2 linked regions of the Desulfofalx alkaliphila DSM 12257 genome follow. The main gene of each other region encodes a partner of the protein of the gene in region 2 in a complex. Links are inferred from orthologs where the notes say so. Each region holds a gene or a part of one and is shown on either strand. Other genes may lie near its edges.

Region 1 (7,734 bases), on a different replicon or contig from region 2:
AATTACTAGTTACTTCAGAACGCCATAATATAAATGGGGTTAAGATACTGGTTGCCCATGGCAGTAGCGATGATTTTATTGACGGATTGGCACTTCTAACCCATAAGCTGGCAGAAATAGAACAGGTTGATGCGGTTTTTGTTGCTGTGGAAATGATAGACAGGGCACACCTGGTATGCCGCAGTTCGCTGCCTGAGGTTAATTGCCAAGATATTATGGCTTCCTTTGGGGGCGGCGGCCACATTGCTGCCGCTTCAGCCACTATAAAGGGCACTGAACTGCAGGCCCTGGTGGAGCAATTACTGGCGGTAATTAAAGAAAAGGTGCGCCCCATGATGGTGGCGGCAGATATAATGTCCAGTCCTGTTAAGACAGTATTTCCGGAAACAAAAATAGAAGAGGCTAACCGGGTAATGCTGCGCTACGGCCATACCGGCTTGCCGGTGGTGCGGGGTTTAGAAATGGTCGGTGTAATATCCCGCCGGGACGTAGAAAAGGCAATGCACCATGGCTTGGGCCATGCCCCGGTAAAGGCATATATGAATGTTAACGTACACACCACCAAGCCCGATGTGCCGCTTTCTATGGTGCAAGATATGATGATTGAATTTGACATTGGCCGGCTGCCGGTGGTTAATGATGAAGGCAAGGTGGTGGGCATTGTATCCCGCAGCGATGTGCTGCGCACCCTACATAGTGATTTTCAAGACAGGTATCAAACTACCTTTAAACAAAGCAACTACAGCCATGCACGTTTTAGAAATATGATGAAAAGAACCCTGCCCGAAAGAATTATGCAAATCCTGTACCTGGTGGGCGAACTGGCCCAGCAGCATGATTATAGGGTATATGCCGGCGGGGGAATAGTGAGGGACGTATTTCTTAACGTGGAAAACTTTGATGTGGACCTAATCGTGGAAGGGGACGCCATAACACTGGCTAAGGCTTTGGGCAAGGAGTTGGGCGGCAAAGTGCGCACCTATGAAAAATTTGGCACCGCAGAGGTTTCACTGTTAGACGGTTCATGGGTGGATATGGCCACTGCCAGGGTGGAGTTTTATGAATATCCTGCGGCCTTGCCCACTGTGGAAACATCTTCACTGCGCCATGACCTATACCGGCGGGATTTTACCATCAATGCCATGGCCATATCTTTGAACCCCGGCTCCTTTGGTGAACTGGTGGATTACTTTGGGGGCCGTGACGACCTTTATGCCGGCATTGTAAGGGTGCTGCATAACTTAAGCTTTGTGGAAGACCCCACCCGCATCTTGAGGGCGGTGAGATTTGAGCAGCGGTATCAAATGCACATGGATCCCCAGACCTTGCACCTGTTAAAAGAGGCAATGCGGCAAGAGGTGCTCTCCAGAGTCTCCGATGACCGGATATGGCATGAGTTAAAGATAATCTTAAATGAGCCTGAACCTGCTGACATATTACACCGGCTTGCAGACCTGGGTGTGTGGGATCAAATCTTTCCTGACATTACCTATTGGGAGGTTCAGCCCATCCTTGAAGAAATGCCCCAGGCATTAATGGTGCTGCGCAATTGGGGCTGGGCTGAACCGGCAGAAAAGTGGTTACCATATTTTATAACTATAGTACATTGGAGCAGTCTGGACACTGCAGCCAAAACATGTAAGCGGTTTATGTTGGGCCGCAGGCAAACAGAGAAGGTACTTACCACCATTGAACACTGGCGGGGTGCATTGGCTAAGCTGTCCTCACCGGAGGATATGAGGATTTCCCAACTGGCACAAATACTGCAACTGCTGCCCCGGGAGGCCTACCCAATGTTTTTGGCGCTGATGGAAGATAAGGTAGCCATTAAACGCTTCCGTAAAGTAATGGAGATGGTGAGAGATAATAAGCCCACAGTAAATGGGAGAGATTTAAAGGAAATGGGCTTTAAACCCGGACCCTTCTACCGCAAAGCACTGGATGCACTGTGGCAGGCAAGACTGGACTCTGTAGTTAAAACCCGGGAAGAAGAGCTGGCTTTCGTAAAAGTATATATGCAAAAGCTGCAAAAGGAGGAAAAAGCCAGTGTTTAGTTTTCCATCTCCGTATGATATTGCCATATTATTGCCGGCAATTGTTATCGGTTTGACTTTCCATGAATATGCCCACGCCTGGGCGGCAGATAAACTGGGAGATCCCACCGCAAGGTATATGGGGCGCCTTACCCTTAATCCGGTGCCGCATATTGATCCCATAGGTTTAATCATGCTGTTTTTATTCAAATTTGGTTGGGCCAAACCGGTGCCGGTAAACCCGGTCAGGCTGAGGGGAAATATGCGGCGCAGCATGATGTTAGTTTCTGTGGCCGGGCCCGCCACCAATATTATTATTGCAACGGTGGCATCATTATTTTTTGGTTTGATACTCTTATTTGAATCGATACATTTAGTTCATATTATGAATAACATAATTTTAATTAACGTTATTTTAGCAATATTTAATTTACTGCCTGTACCGCCCCTTGACGGGGGAAAAATATTGGCAGGTTTACTGCCCGGTGAACAAACTTGGCTAATATATTTGGAGCAGTATGGAGTAATTGTAATACTGCTGCTTATGTTTACAGGTGTGCTGGCAAAGGTGCTTTGGCTAGTGATAGGGCCCTTACTGACAGTAATGGAAACACTAAAGGCAATAAGCATAGGTATTTTTGGTATTATTTTTTAGGTCTAACAAAAGAAAGGAGCATTACCAGTGACAAAGGGTACCATTTTAAGCGGCATGCGTCCTACCGGAAGGCTGCACATTGGACACTTAAGCGTATTAGAAAACTGGGTACGCTTACAGGAAGAATATAACTGTTATTATGCAATTGCCGATTGGCATGCGCTGACCACTGCCTATGATGAAACAGAGCATATAAAAGAAAACATTAAGGAAATGCTAGTGGACTGGTTGGCTGCGGGCTTAGATCCTGAAAAATGCACCATCTTTGCGCAGTCACAGGTGCCCCAGCACGCTGAGCTGCATTTAATGTTTTCCATGAGTACGCCCCTTTCTTGGTTAGAGCGGGTACCCACCTATAAAGATCAAGTACAACAGTTGGGCAAAATGGGTAAAGACATAAACACTTACGGTTTTCTTGGCTACCCATTACTACAGGCTGCCGATATTCTGGTTTACCGTGCAGATGCAGTTCCGGTGGGAGAGGATCAGCTGCCTCACCTGGAATTGACTAGGGAGGTGGCTCGCCGCTTTAATCACCTGTACAAACCGGTTTTTCCCGAGCCAAAGGCGCTACTGTCCAAGGTAAAGCTTTTGCCTGGGGTAGATGGCAGAAAAATGAGTAAGAGCTATTTAAACATTATCACACTGGCAGCGGATCAGGAAGAACTAAAGAAACAAGTTAACGCCATGGTTACTGACCCGGGCCGCATAAGAAAAACAGATCCCGGCAACCCGGATGTATGTGTAGTGGACAAGTACCAAGGCATCTATGCAAGTGCGGAGCATGAAGATATTCGAGAGCAGTGCCGTAAAGGTGCCATTGGCTGTGTACAGTGCAAAAAGAAACTGTACCAATTGTTAGAAGAACAACAAAGCCCCCTGCGCCAACGCCGTATGGAGGTGTTGAAGCGCCCTGGCTACCTGGATGAAATTCTTCACGAGGGAGCCATTAAGGCCAGAAAGGCAGCCCAAGAAACAATGGAAGAGGTACGGGCAGCAGTGGGGATTTAATTTTAAATAAAAACCCATGGGGCATTTAAACTTTGGTTAGGAAGATTTCCAAACAGGGGTGAGAGGTTTGGCATATACTGTGCGGCTGGATGCCTTTGAGGGGCCGTTGGACTTACTGCTGCACTTGATAGAAAAAGATCAGCTGGATATACAAGACATACCCATCGCCTCTATTACCGCCCAGTACTTCGAGTATTTAGAAACCATGAAACAAATGGACCTGGAAGTAACCAGTGAATTTTTAGTAATGGCTTCAACCTTGCTGGCCATTAAAACACACACCCTGCTGCCGAAACCGGAGCTAATATCGGAAAATGCCGAAGAAGAACCAGACCCCCGGCAGCAGTTGGTGCAGCGCTTGTTAGAGTACAAACAGTATAAAGAGGCAGCCATGTGCCTAAAGGAACGCCAGCAGGTGCAGGGGCGGGTATTTACCAGGCCCAATAGTTTAGAAATGTATCAACACCTAATTCGCCCGCCGGAGCCCTTGGCCGGAATTGATTTCAATGAACTTCTTAAAGCACTGCAGGCTGTACTTGAACGGGCAGTGAAGGTAATACCGCCCAAGGTACGGGCAGAGGAAATAAAAATCCAAGATAAAATAGGGCACATTTTAAGAAGGTTGGTATTGTACCCCAAGGGAATGCCTTTTAGGGCCGCTTTTTCTAAAAATGCCAGCCGAGCGGAAATTATAGTTACTTTTTTGGCTTTACTGGAACTCTTGCGCATGGGCCAGGTGGAATTGGAACAAAAGGATAGAAATGCTGAGATAATGATTTTACCGGCAAAGGGAGAATTCACCGAATATGACGGTGTTATTTCGTGATTACTCAAAAAGTGTTATAGAGGCCTTGCTGTTTGTAACCCCTGAACCCCTGTCCCTGGCAAAAATTTGCCAATTGGCAGAGTTGGAAGAGGCGGTGGCCATAGAGTTGATTAAAGAACTGCAAGGTGAATACCGGCGAGCCAACCGTGGTTTACAGGTGGTGGAACTGGCAGGGGGCTGGCAGTTGGCCACCAAGCCGGAGTTTGCCCCGTATATAGAAAGATTATATAAGCGGCGATCTAACACCACCCTTACCCGGGCAGCCTTGGAAACACTGGCCATTATAGCCTATCGACAGCCGGTAACCAGGGTAGAGCTGGAATTAATTCGCGGCGTAAACTCAGACAGCAGCCTAAACACCTTGCTAGAACGTGGATTAATAGAAGAAAAAGGAAGAAGGGAAGCTCCGGGCCGACCGGTACTTTATGGCACCACCGATACTTTTTTAAAGCATTTTGGCTTTAAGGATCTTTCAGAACTTCCTGACCTAGAAAACTTTTTAGAAGAAATAAAAGAGAAAGAATTTGATTAAGATTAATATATTTGAATAAAAGTACCCCTCCGGCGAAAAATAATAAAAAAGCAAGGAGGGGTACTTTTGCGAATAAAAGCGATTATGTTGGCCCTTGTGGCTGTATTACTCTTGTTGCATGGCTGTGCCAAACAAGAGCCACAACAAAAGCCGGAGACAATAGTGGTGCCGGAAGTATCCAGTATTTCCTTTGATATTATTGAATTGGATCAAGCCCCCCATGTGGTGCGGCGTATGGTAAAAGACATGAAAGATCAAGAATTTGCAACTTGGGCAGTTGTGGATGGCACGGCATACATTGTTCTTGTACCGGGGGCCACCGGTGATAACATGAAGGTGGAAATTGATGAAATAGAGCAGCGGGTGCCGGAGGAAAATTATAGTTGGTTAAATGTCAGCATCAAATATATGGCCAACGAAGAAGATGAAGCTGAGCCGGTGGTGGCCAAGTTTGATCTGAAAAAGACCCCCAAGGCGGTGGGGTTTCAAACCGATAGGGTAGACGCAATATTGGCCCCCACCCCCCGGAACCCCAAGCAGGCAGCTGCATCCCAGCAGCAAGAACAGAAAAGTTTAGAAGAGGGAAAAGAAGATAAGATAAGGCCCACATCCATTAGAATAACCCGGCCCACCGGCGGTGAAGTGGTGAGCAGCCCGGTACAAATAACAGGAAGGGTGGATGGTATTAACGGTGAATTGCGGGCAAGGCTTAAAAACTCATCGGGCCTAGTCTTGGCCGAAAAGCCTGTAAAGGTGACTGACTCTGAATTTGAAGTTTCGCTGTCATTTTCAGTTTCACAGAAGGAGCAGGGATTGGTGGAAGTTTTTCAAATTCATCCCCAAGAAGATACCGTACTAAGTAAAACTGCGGTGTCGGTAACAATACAGCCGTAAATAAAAAGCAGTTTGGTATGCCGGCAGGATAAGGCTGCAGAATTAAAGACTATGTTGGAAAGTATTAAAAGAGCGACCACAGGGACGGTTCTCCATGTAAGCAAAAATGCGACAAGAGAGAATCGTCCCCTCTGTCGCATTTGGTTATTATTTTATTAAGCTTACCGTCACCTTAAACAGGTCACCGTCCAAATCAATATCCATGCTGCCGCCGTGTAGATCGACGATGGATTTGGCGATGGCCAGACCCAGGCCTGAGCCCTCAGCGGAGATTTGCCTTCAGCCGGCAATTCCGATCCCAGCTTGCCCTGCACCAGTTCATTGGTATTCAGCACAATCTGATTAAAGCGGCCGGCATTTTTGATAATAAGCACCAAAATCGGTATGCCGATTACAATCAAGAGCGGTCCATAAATTAGTATGATTTGCGGTTCCAGCAGTACCACCACCGCCCCGACCCCAAAGGCAAACACCACCGCCAATAGAAACAGTACCTGGAAACCGATACTGCGAATCACGGATTTTGCAAATATGCATCGCCAGAGTATTTTCGGCATTATACCCCGGTTCATTCCATACCCGCTGGTAAATTTCGTTAATGGAAAAAACCCGCCCGGCATTGGTCATCAGCAGTTCCAATATTTTATACTCTGTGGGGGTTAATTTTACCGGTTCACCGTGGGCGGTAACCTGTTTGGCTTCTTGGTCCAATATGAGCCCGTTCAAGTCAATCACTTGCCGGGCACCATGGTAGGTACCCAGGCTGACGTATCTTCGCAACTGGGATTTAACCCGGGCAGTCAGCTCCAAGTGGTTAAAGGGTTTAGTAACATAATCATCGGCCCCCACTTGCAAACCGAGGATTTTATCGGTGTCCTCACTTTTGGCGCTGAGGATAATAATGGGGATATTTTTTTTGCTCCCGGATTTTAAAGGTGGTGGCAATGCCGTTCAGCCGAGGCATCATGATATCTAAAATAATAAGGTGAATATCATGTTCGTTTAATTTTTCAATGGCTTCAATACCGTCCTTGGCCTTGAAAACTGTTAAGCCCTCGTTTTTTAGGTATATTTCAATGGCATCCTGTATTTCCCGATCGTCAGCCACAACCAAAACACAATAATTATCCCTCTTCATGATTAACCATCTTCCACCCTCTTTTATAGTTGTCTTCTGTAGTCCTTGGACTATCCTCATTATAAGGGGTAATCCTTAATATTTGGCCGATATAATCCTTAAGAATTCCTTAATTTTAATTACAAACCTAAGCATTAGTAAAATTTCAAGGGAAGTTTTTACTACACTGGTTTATTTGTGCTAAGATGATAATAACCGACAAAACAACTAACTTATTAGAAAGGAAGGTCAGTTAGCAAAGTGAAAAGGTTTAAAGCACTACTACTATTTTTATCTTTAACTTTAGTTTTGGCCGGGTGTGGAGCTTCCTCCGGCCCCGCCAGTGAAATGGTGGATTTTGACGGATTTATTGTAATGGACTATGAAGAAAAGAGCGAGCAAGCCAACTGTAGCATTAACTATGCCGGAAATGCAGAAAAAATAGGTCAAAAGGTGATGCAAGGTTATGTTTGTTTTGTCGGGTCGGAAGGCAGCACTATGTACATCAGCGAAGATAAAAAACTGTACTTGCGCAAGCCCAACAGTGAAGCAATGGAAGTCAGCAAAAACATTGAAAACTTCAGTGTGCAACATGTCCATGACGGTCAGATACTTTTTTCTACCTACACCGACAGCCTTGCAGACTACTACCTAGTTGATGCAAGC
Region 2 (8,877 bases):
GGTGTTTGTTCTAATTTATTGGTTTACAGTATTGAAAGGGACAAGTGTATCGGCTGCGGCCTATGTGCCCGCTCTTGTCCCGTAGCGGCCATCGGCGGTGAAAAGAAAAAGCCCCATGCCATTGATACCGCCAAATGTATTAAGTGTGACAACTGCAGGCAGAGGTGCAAGTTTAATGCCATAGTCAAGAAATAGTGCTGCTGAAGGAGGAATTATCTTGTCAACCGTATCGTTAACAATCAATGGACGCCCTGTCACCGTACCTGTTGGCAGCACCATTTTGGATGCAGCAAAACAGCTAAACATTTTTATCCCTACCCTATGCCATCAAAAGGAATTAACCAATTCAGCCTGTTGCCGCATCTGTGTGGTGGAAGTTGAAAATGTTAAGGATTTAAAGGTATCCTGCGCCACCAAGGTGTGGGAGGGCATGGCGGTTTGGACGGATTCAACTGCAGTAATTGAAGCCCGCAAAACAATTATAGAGTTATTGCTGGCTAGTCACCCCCAAGACTGCCTCACCTGCGGTAAAAGCGGCCAATGCCGCCTGCAGGATTACGCTTTCATGTACAAGGTTAAAGGCAGCTGTTTTTCAGGCAATAAAGAGAAATATCCCATTGAAGATGACAACCCCTTTATTGTTAGGGATATGAACAAATGTATTCTTTGCGGCAAGTGTGTGGCCGTGTGCACAGAGATACAAGGCAACACGGTGATAGATTTTGCCTACCGGGGTACCGACACCAAAATTGCAACAGCCATGGATAAATCCCTTGGCCGGTCAGAATGTGTATTTTGCGGAAATTGTGTGGCAGTATGCCCTGTGGGAGCACTGCAGGAAAAGGACTTTCGCAGCAGGGTCCGCAGCTGGGAAGTGAGAAAGACTAAAACAATCTGCCCCTACTGTGGTGTTGGATGCGGTTTGGAATTGAACGTCAAAGATAACCGGGTTGTTGGGGTCACTTCCTGTGACGGTGAAGTTAACGGGCTGGCCCTATGCGTAAAGGGTCGTTTTGGCTATCGTTTTATTAATCACCCGGATCGTTTAAAAAGCCCACTCATTAAAAAAAATGGGCGCTTTGTGGAAGCCGGTTGGGATGAGGCCATTTCATTGGTGGCAAAGAGATTAAGCTCCATTAAAAAGGCATATGGTGCAGACTCTTTGGCTGTGCTAAGTTCCGCCCGCTGCACCAATGAAGAGAACTATCTGCTGCAAAAATTTACCAGGGCGGTACTCGGCACAAATAACATTGACCACTGTGCCCGCCTCTGACACGCCCCCACCGTCGCCGGTCTGGCGGCAGCATTTGGCAGCGGGGCAATGACCAACAGCATCAGTGACATAGCCGGTGCAAACTTCATATTGGCCCTGGGCACAAACACCACCGAAACCCACCCCATCATTGGCCTTCAGGTGAAAAAGGCCCTGCGCCAGGGCGCAAAACTGGCAGTGGTGGATCCGCGGAAAACTGAACTTGCTCAATTGGCCCATTATCATTTGCCATTGAAGCCAGGCAGTGACGTGGCACTGCTAAACGGCCTGGCCCACCTTATTATTGAAGAAGAGCTTTGGAATAAAGAATTTGTGGCCCAAGGCACTGAAAACTTTGAGTCCTTTAAACAAGCCGTTAAGGAATACACCCCCCGGCGGGTGGAAAAACTGACCGGCATCCCGGCCGAAACAGTCAAACTGGTGGCCCGGGACTATGCCACTGCTAAAAACGCAACGATACTTTACACCATGGGCATCACCCAGCACAGCTATGGCACCAACAATGTTTTGGCAGTGGCCAATTTGGCACTGCTGTGCGGCCAGGTGGGTAAAAAATTCAGCGGAGTAAACCCACTGCGGGGGCAGAACAACGTACAAGGTGCCTGCGACATGGGCGCACTGCCCGACCTGCTGCCCGGTTACCGGCCCATCACCTCAAAGGAGATTAGAAACGAATTTGCCACCGCCTGGAAGGTCCATGGTTTGCCAGGTACACCGGGATTAACAATTGGCGAAATGATGGAGGGTGCCGGGTCGGGTAAAATTAAGGCAATGTACATCATGGGAGAAAACCCTGTGCTTTCCGATGCCGATGCCAAGCAGGTGGAAGCTGCCTTAAGTCAGCTGGATTTTTTGGTGGTGCAGGATATTTTTCTTACCGAAACGGCAAAAATGGCCGATGTTATTCTACCCGCTGCAAGTTTTGCTGAAAAAGACGGTACCTTTACCAACACCGAACGCCGGGTGCAGCGGGTGCGAAAGGCAATAGAGCCGGTGGGCAGCAGCAAGGCAGACTGGGAAATAATTTGCCTGCTGGCAAAGGCAATGGGCTATACAATGGATTATCAAACACCGGAAGAAATTATGGAGGAAGCCACCGCCCTTATCCCCTCCTACAGGGGAGTATCTTATTCCCGCTTGGAGAGCGGTGGATTGCAATGGCCCTGCCCCAATAAGGAACACCCGGGCACACCTACCCTGCACCAAGGCAAATTCATCCGGGGATTGGGAAAATTCCACCCGGTGGAATATTTGCCGCCTACAGAAACCATAGACAGTGAGTACCCGCTGCTGCTAAACACCGGCAGACGCTTATATCACTACCACACCGGCACAATGAGCGGTAGGGTAAGTATGCTAAAAGAGCATTGCCCCCAAGAACTTTTAGAAATAAACCCCGCTGATGCGGAACAGTTGAAATTAAAAGACGGCGACAGAGCCAGGGTAATTTCCCGCCGCGGGTCCGTAACAGTCACGGTGAAAATAACCGATACCACGCCAGCGGGAACGGTGTTTTCTTCCTTCCACTTCCCTGCGGTGCCCATCAACCAATTGACCAACCCTAAGCGTGACCCTGTCTCTAAAATACCGTCCCTAAAGGTATGCGCAGTGAGAATTGAACGGGCATAATAATGACAGCGGTGTAAAAAATACACCGCTGTCAATTTATATTCTTAAATATCATTCTTTAACGCCACTTGTTCCCTTTTTACACTGAGCCTTCCGGTGGTCAGGTATACACCCGATATTATTAATCCCGCCCCCATTAATTGGGGCAGAGCAATACTTTCCTGCAGAATTATGCCCGCCTGCACCATGGTCCACAGGGGAACAAGATTAATAAAAATTGAAGCGCGGCCGGCCCCCAAAGCCTTAACCCCGCGGTACCACCAGAAAAAGCCGATTACCGAAGCAAAAACTGCCATATAAGCTATGGCACCCCATGCGGCAGGGGATATGGTCCACCAGCTGTGTCCTTCCCAGAGGGCAAAGGGAAACAGAATTACGGCCCCAATTACACAGGCATAGGTAGTGGCCATAAGTGGAGAATAGTAGTCCATAACCTTTTTCCCAAAAACAGAGTATAAGGCCCAGGCAAGGGGAGCGCCCAACATAATTAAATCTCCCCGGTTAAAGGTCATATTCAACAGGAGGTCCGGATTCCCCCCGCTTACCACCATGGCTACCCCTGTAAAGGAGACAAATATTCCCACCACCTGACGGCCGGCAACGGCTTCCCGCAGTATAATAACAGCCATCAAGGTGGTCACCACCGGATTAGAGGCAACAATCAAGGAGCCGTTGATTGCAGTGGTGTATTGCAAACTGATAAAAAACAGTGCATTATATGTAAAAATCCCGGTGGCACCCAATAGGATCATCAAGGGCCAGTGATTGGATTTCACCTTAACCCGGGGCCTCTCAGTTAGCAATAGGAGAGCCCACAGCAAGGCCGCGGCCATGGCAAATCGCAAAAAGGCCACCGTAAAGGGGGGAAGATCTTCCACTGTATATCTTGCCGCCACAAAGGCACCGGCCCACATGCATGTCACTGCAACAAGACGTGGGTAATGCCAAAAATTTTTATCCCTTGTCAATTATTCTTCTTCCTCCAACCCATACAGAGCAGCCACAAATTGTTGGGGGGCAAAGGGTTGTAAATCATCCATTCCTTCTCCGACGCCGATGAATTTAACCGGTATCCGCAAACTGTTTTTAATGGCCACCACAACCCCGCCCTTGGCGGTACCGTCCAGCTTTGTAAGGGCTATACCGGTAACATTGACGGCCTCGCCAAATATTTTAGCTTGGCTGATGGCATTTTGACCGGTGGTGGCATCTAACACCAAGAGCGTTTCGTGGGGTGCATCGGGAATCTCCCTGTTTACAATGCGGTGTATTTTTTTCAGTTCCTCCATTAAATTGCTTTTGGTGTGCAGTCTGCCCGCCGTATCTATCAGTAAAATGTCACTTTTCCTTGACTTGGCGGCTTGAACGGCATCATAGGCAACTGCCCCGGGATCAGCGCCTTCGCTATGTTTAATTAATTCCACCCCTACCCTGTTGCTCCATATTTCTATTTGATCGATGGCTGCCGCCCGGAAGGTATCACCTGCGGCCAACATCACCTTTTTGCCTTGGTTTTTATAATAGTGGGCCAGTTTTCCAATGGTGGTGGTTTTACCGACACCGTTTACCCCCACCACCAAAATTACCGTTAATCCGTCTGGGTTAATATTAACCGGAGCTGTTTGATTGCCAATGACACGCTCCAATTCCTCCTGAAAAATATCCTTTAATTTGGATGCATCTTTAATTTTTCGAAACCTAACACCCTCCCTTACCCGTTCCACCAGATCAATGGCAGTGGTGACACCCACATCGGCCTGGATCAATGCCTCTTCTAATTCTTCATAGAGGTCTTCATCAATACTCTTGCGGCCAACTACAATTTGTTCCACCTTTTCCACAAAACTCTTACGGGTTTTAGATAAACCCTCTTTTAAACGATTAAAAAAACCCATATTAGACCCTCCTTTTATGTTGCCTCTTCCAGCTGAGAAGCGGCAGATTCTGCCCTTGACATTTCAATGGAAAATATTTTTGAGGTTCCCCGGTTATCCATAGTCACCCCATACAGAATTTCTGCCCGCTCCATGGTGCCCTTGCGGTGACTGACCACCACAAACTGGATGGTTTCACTTAGTTTAAGTAAATAATCAGCAAAGCGATCAACATTTGCCTCGTCCAAGGCTGCTTCAATTTCATCCAGTATGCAAAAGGGGCTGGGGCTGATTTTTAAAATGGCAAATAACAGGGCTATGGCAGTTAAAGACCTTTCACCGCCCGATAATAAACCGATATTTTGCATCTTTTTTCCCGGCGGTTGGGCCACTATTTCAATACCTGCCGTGAGGGGATCATCTCCCACCATGCGGATGCTTGCGTAACCGCCCCCAAAAAGTTCTTTGAAAACCAGTCCAAATTCCCTTTCAATTTTCTTAAAGGCACCGGTAAACTTTTGCGCCATTAAAGTATCCATTTCTTCAATCAGCTGCTGCAGTGACTGTTTGCTCTGTTCTATATCCTGCTGCTGGTGAAGTAAATAATTATGACGCCCTTGCAATTGCTTGTACTCATCCTCTGCCACCGGATTTACTTGCCCCATTTCTTCTATCAAATTGCGCAATTCAAGAATTCGGGCCTTACACCGGCGCATATTGTCAGTGGGCTTTAACTGTTCCGGCTGATGGATGTTATAATCCTGCTCCAATCTGTCCAACAGGCCCCGGCGTTCAGTCTCCAAACGTGCCTGCTGAAGCTGTAAGTTATGCACCATTTGCTGCTGTTTGCGCAATTGTTCTTCCTCAACTTGCAGCTGCCGCCGCAGGGCTTCCAACTGCTCTGTCAACTGCTGTATCTCATTTTCGGTCTTGCTTAAAATAGTGCTTAAATGCCCCTCCTGCTCTTTATGTTGCCTTAACTGTTTGTTTTTTTGCTCAAGGTCCTGCTCCAACTGTTCGCTCTTGCGCTTTATTTGTTCGCTTTCTTTGTTTAAAGAATTGATTTCATTGCGGCACTGCTCTTTTTCAGCATCTAGTCTTGATAATAATTTTTTAATTCCTTCCTGCTCTTGCTTGACTTCTGCCAAGGTTACCTTTGTGGAGGTAAATTGTTTTTCTAAGCTCTGAATTTTTTCTTTTATATCTTTTAATTGCTCTTGGTGAGTAAGTATTTCAGCCTGGACTTTTGTAAGTTCTCCCTCTGACACCGCCACCAAATGGGCAGCCCTTTGCTGGGCCTCATCTTGGTTAGCTATTTCCATTTCCAGGTTATTTATTTCATAGTCGCTGTCTTGGCTTTGGGCCTTGGTACGGTTCAGCCTTTCCCGCAGCTGAACTAACTGCTGTGTTTTGCCGGCCAGTGAAATTTTTTGTGTCATCACCCGGTCCCGCAAAAGGTCAATGCTCTCTTCAAGCTGTTTTAAAGTATTTGTTAACTTGTCCTCTTCAGCAGCATATTCAGTTAACTGTCTTTGTAATTGCTGCACCCGCAGTTCACATTCCCGCTTTTCCCTGCGATTTTTTAATAGGCCCCGGTTTTGCGCCGGCGGACTGCCGCCGGTAAGTGAACCCCCTGGGTGCAAGTATTCCCCTTCCAGGGTCACCAGCCGTAAGCGCTGGTCACTTGCCTTAGCCACCTTCAGTGCAAAGTCAATATTTTCTACCACCAGCACCTTGCCCAACAAAAATTCCGCCACTATGCCATATTGGGGTTGATATTCTATTAAATCAGCAGCCACCCCCATCACCCCGGGCATGGCCAATGCCTGCTTCTCCAGGGGATGCCTCTTTTGCGGCCTTAAGGTATTTAAGGGCAAAAAGGTAACTCTTCCAAGTTTATTTGCCTTTAAATACTCAATCACCTTGCGTGCATCCACATCGGTATTGGTAACCAGTTGCTGTAGCGCTCCCCCCAAAACCGTTTCCACCGCCAATTCTAAATGGTGGGGCACCTGTATTAATTCAGCCACGGTACCGCAAATTCCATGTAACTGCACCTTTCCGGCCTTCAGGGCCAGTAAGAGCTCCCTGACCCCCCTTTGGTAACCCAGGTATGACCTTTGGGATTCCACCAGCATATGTAACTTTGACTGCCAACGGGATAACTCTTCTTTACAGTGGCGAATTTTTTCCTGCTCACTGTGGAGCAGTTCTTTTATTACCTGGCGTTCTTTTTCTTGGGCAGACAGCTTTTGTTCATTTGATTTTATTTTGTCATTTAGTTCAGCAATTTCCCTTTGGAAATTATTTAGTTCATCCTTGGTTTGTAACTGTTCCTCCCTGGCCTCGCCAATAACCCGGCGCAAATGAGAAAGCCTTCTCTCGGCAGCAATTTTACGTTCTTCTGCCCGCTGCAGCTGCGCCTTTCCCTGGGCAGAGGCGTTCATCAATTCAATTAGCTTGGCCTTGCCCTTTTCTATGGCCACTTCCTTTTCCCTAACTCCGTCAGTTAATCTCTTTAATTGGCTGCTAATGTCCATTAATTGCCGTTCGCTGGGCTGCACCGAAACAGTTAGTTGCTGCAGCCGCTGATGTTCCTCTTTATCCTCTTGGGCCAGGCGGTACAGCCGCTCCTCAGCTATAGCCTTTTTCTGCAGCAAGCGCTGATAATCCTGCCTGCCGCCGGTCATCCTTTCCTTTAGAAAGTCAAGGAAACTCTCTGTTCGTTGGATCTCGGACCTAATGCCGGCATATTCATTGCGATACTGTTCATATTGCTCCTTCTTGGCTTTTATTTGCTGCTCCAATTGCAAAATATCTTGCTGGGTTTGACCGCCGACGGCATTATTATCCCCAGCCTGCCTTAGCTGCTGTTCAATTTGGGAAAGTTTTATTTCCACAGCTTCCAGTTCTCCGGCCAGCAAACCCAATTCCAGCCGGCGGCGCTCACCCACGTACCGGCGCCACAGCTTTGCCTTCTCTGCCTCTTCTTTTAAAGGTGCTAAACGGTCAGACAATTCGGATATGATGTCAGATAACCGCACCAAGTCCTGTTGGGTTTTTGCCAGCTTGGCAAGGGCTTCCTCCTTACGATGACGGTATTTTACTATCCCCGCTGCCTCTTCAATTATTGTCCGCCTTTCCTCTGCCTTACTGTGCAAGATTTCCTCCACCTTGCCCTGGCCAATAATGGCATAGGCACCTTTACCGATGCCGGTGTCCATTAACAGGCTATGAATATCCTTTAAACGGCAGGGTACTTTATTAATAAAAAACTGACTTTCACCGGAACGAAAAATTCTCCGGGTAATGGTCACTTCGGAATAGTCCAAGGCAAAAATACCCTTTTTGTTGTCCAAGGTGACAGACACTTCACCCATACCCACTGCCTTTAGCCTATCACTGCCGGCAAAAATAACTTCTTCCATCCTTGTACCCCGTAAAGCACTGGCCCGATGTTCCCCCAATGCCCAATTAATTGCATCGGTAATATTACTCTTTCCACTGCCATTGGGCCCCACAATAACTGTTAAGCCGGGTTTGAAATCTATATGTACTTTTTCAGCAAAGGATTTAAAACCCTGTATTTCAAGTCGTTTAAGCACCTTTTAAACCCCTTTGTCTGTCCTTAACAATTTAGAGGCGCCCGTAACCGGGCGCCCTTTACTTACGGCTTATATTTTTCCTATCCCTGCGACGACTACCCCTGGGCTTAGGTTTATTTAAAGTTATACTTCCCAGTGCCTCTTTAGCTGCCCGCTGCTCTGCTTCTTTTTTAGAATGTCCCACGCCTTGGCCAATTTCTTTACCACGATATATCACTGCAGCAGTAAAGATCTTATCATGATCTGGGCCTTCTTCCTTAATTATAACGTAATTTACCGGATCCGGTGAATATTGTTGTAAATATTCTTGTAGTTCTGTTTTAAAATCCCGCTCTAACCTGCCTTCGGTTACATCTTTTATTATTACCGCCATTTCTTTCAGTATAATTTGGCGTACAACTTCCAAACCCTTATCCAGGTACACAGCCCCCAGTAGGGCTTCAAAGGCATCAGCCAGTATACTGGGACGCTCCCTGCCGCCGGAACGTTCTTCCCC

What was found.
Region 1: the proteins of smc (region 2) and BR02_RS0106050 are in contact, whole or in part, in a crystal structure (PDB 3ZGX), measured with the Bacillus subtilis proteins. The link is inferred for Desulfofalx alkaliphila DSM 12257 from one-to-one orthologs.

Annotation. Positions count from the first base shown.
Region 1 is NZ_JONT01000008.1:111,119-118,852, forward strand. The notes cover bases 2,662-5,645. They hold BR02_RS0106050 (segregation and condensation protein A), read left to right. Parts: upstream 2,662-3,766; coding sequence 3,767-4,525; downstream 4,526-5,645. Other genes in these bases: BR02_RS0106040 (site-2 protease family protein), read left to right, coding at 2,662-2,688; trpS (tryptophan--tRNA ligase), read left to right, coding at 2,716-3,699; scpB (SMC-Scp complex subunit ScpB), read left to right, coding at 4,506-5,057; BR02_RS0106060 (Gmad2 immunoglobulin-like domain-containing protein), read left to right, coding at 5,124-5,645. In the rest of the region: BR02_RS0106035 (CBS domain-containing protein), read left to right, coding at 1-2,054; more of BR02_RS0106040, read left to right, coding at 2,047-2,661; more of BR02_RS0106060, read left to right, coding at 5,646-5,951; BR02_RS16050 (hypothetical protein), read right to left, coding at 6,119-6,508; BR02_RS0106070 (SH3 domain-containing protein), read left to right, coding at 7,330-7,734. UniProt on the Bacillus subtilis protein: Participates in chromosomal partition during cell division. May act via the formation of a condensin-like complex containing Smc and ScpB that pull DNA away from mid-cell into both cell halves.
Region 2 is NZ_JONT01000009.1:26,332-35,208, reverse strand. The notes cover bases 4,612-8,738. They hold smc (chromosome segregation protein SMC), read right to left. Parts: upstream 8,382-8,738; coding sequence 4,812-8,381; downstream 4,612-4,811. Other genes in these bases: rnc (ribonuclease III), read right to left, coding at 8,440-8,738; ftsY (signal recognition particle-docking protein FtsY), read right to left, coding at 4,612-4,797. Also shown: BR02_RS0106325 (NADH-ubiquinone oxidoreductase-F iron-sulfur binding region domain-containing protein), read left to right, coding at 1-195; BR02_RS0106310 (DMT family transporter), read right to left, coding at 2,947-3,870; more of ftsY, read right to left, coding at 3,871-4,611; more of rnc, read right to left, coding at 8,739-8,877. UniProt on the Bacillus subtilis protein: Required for chromosome condensation and partitioning.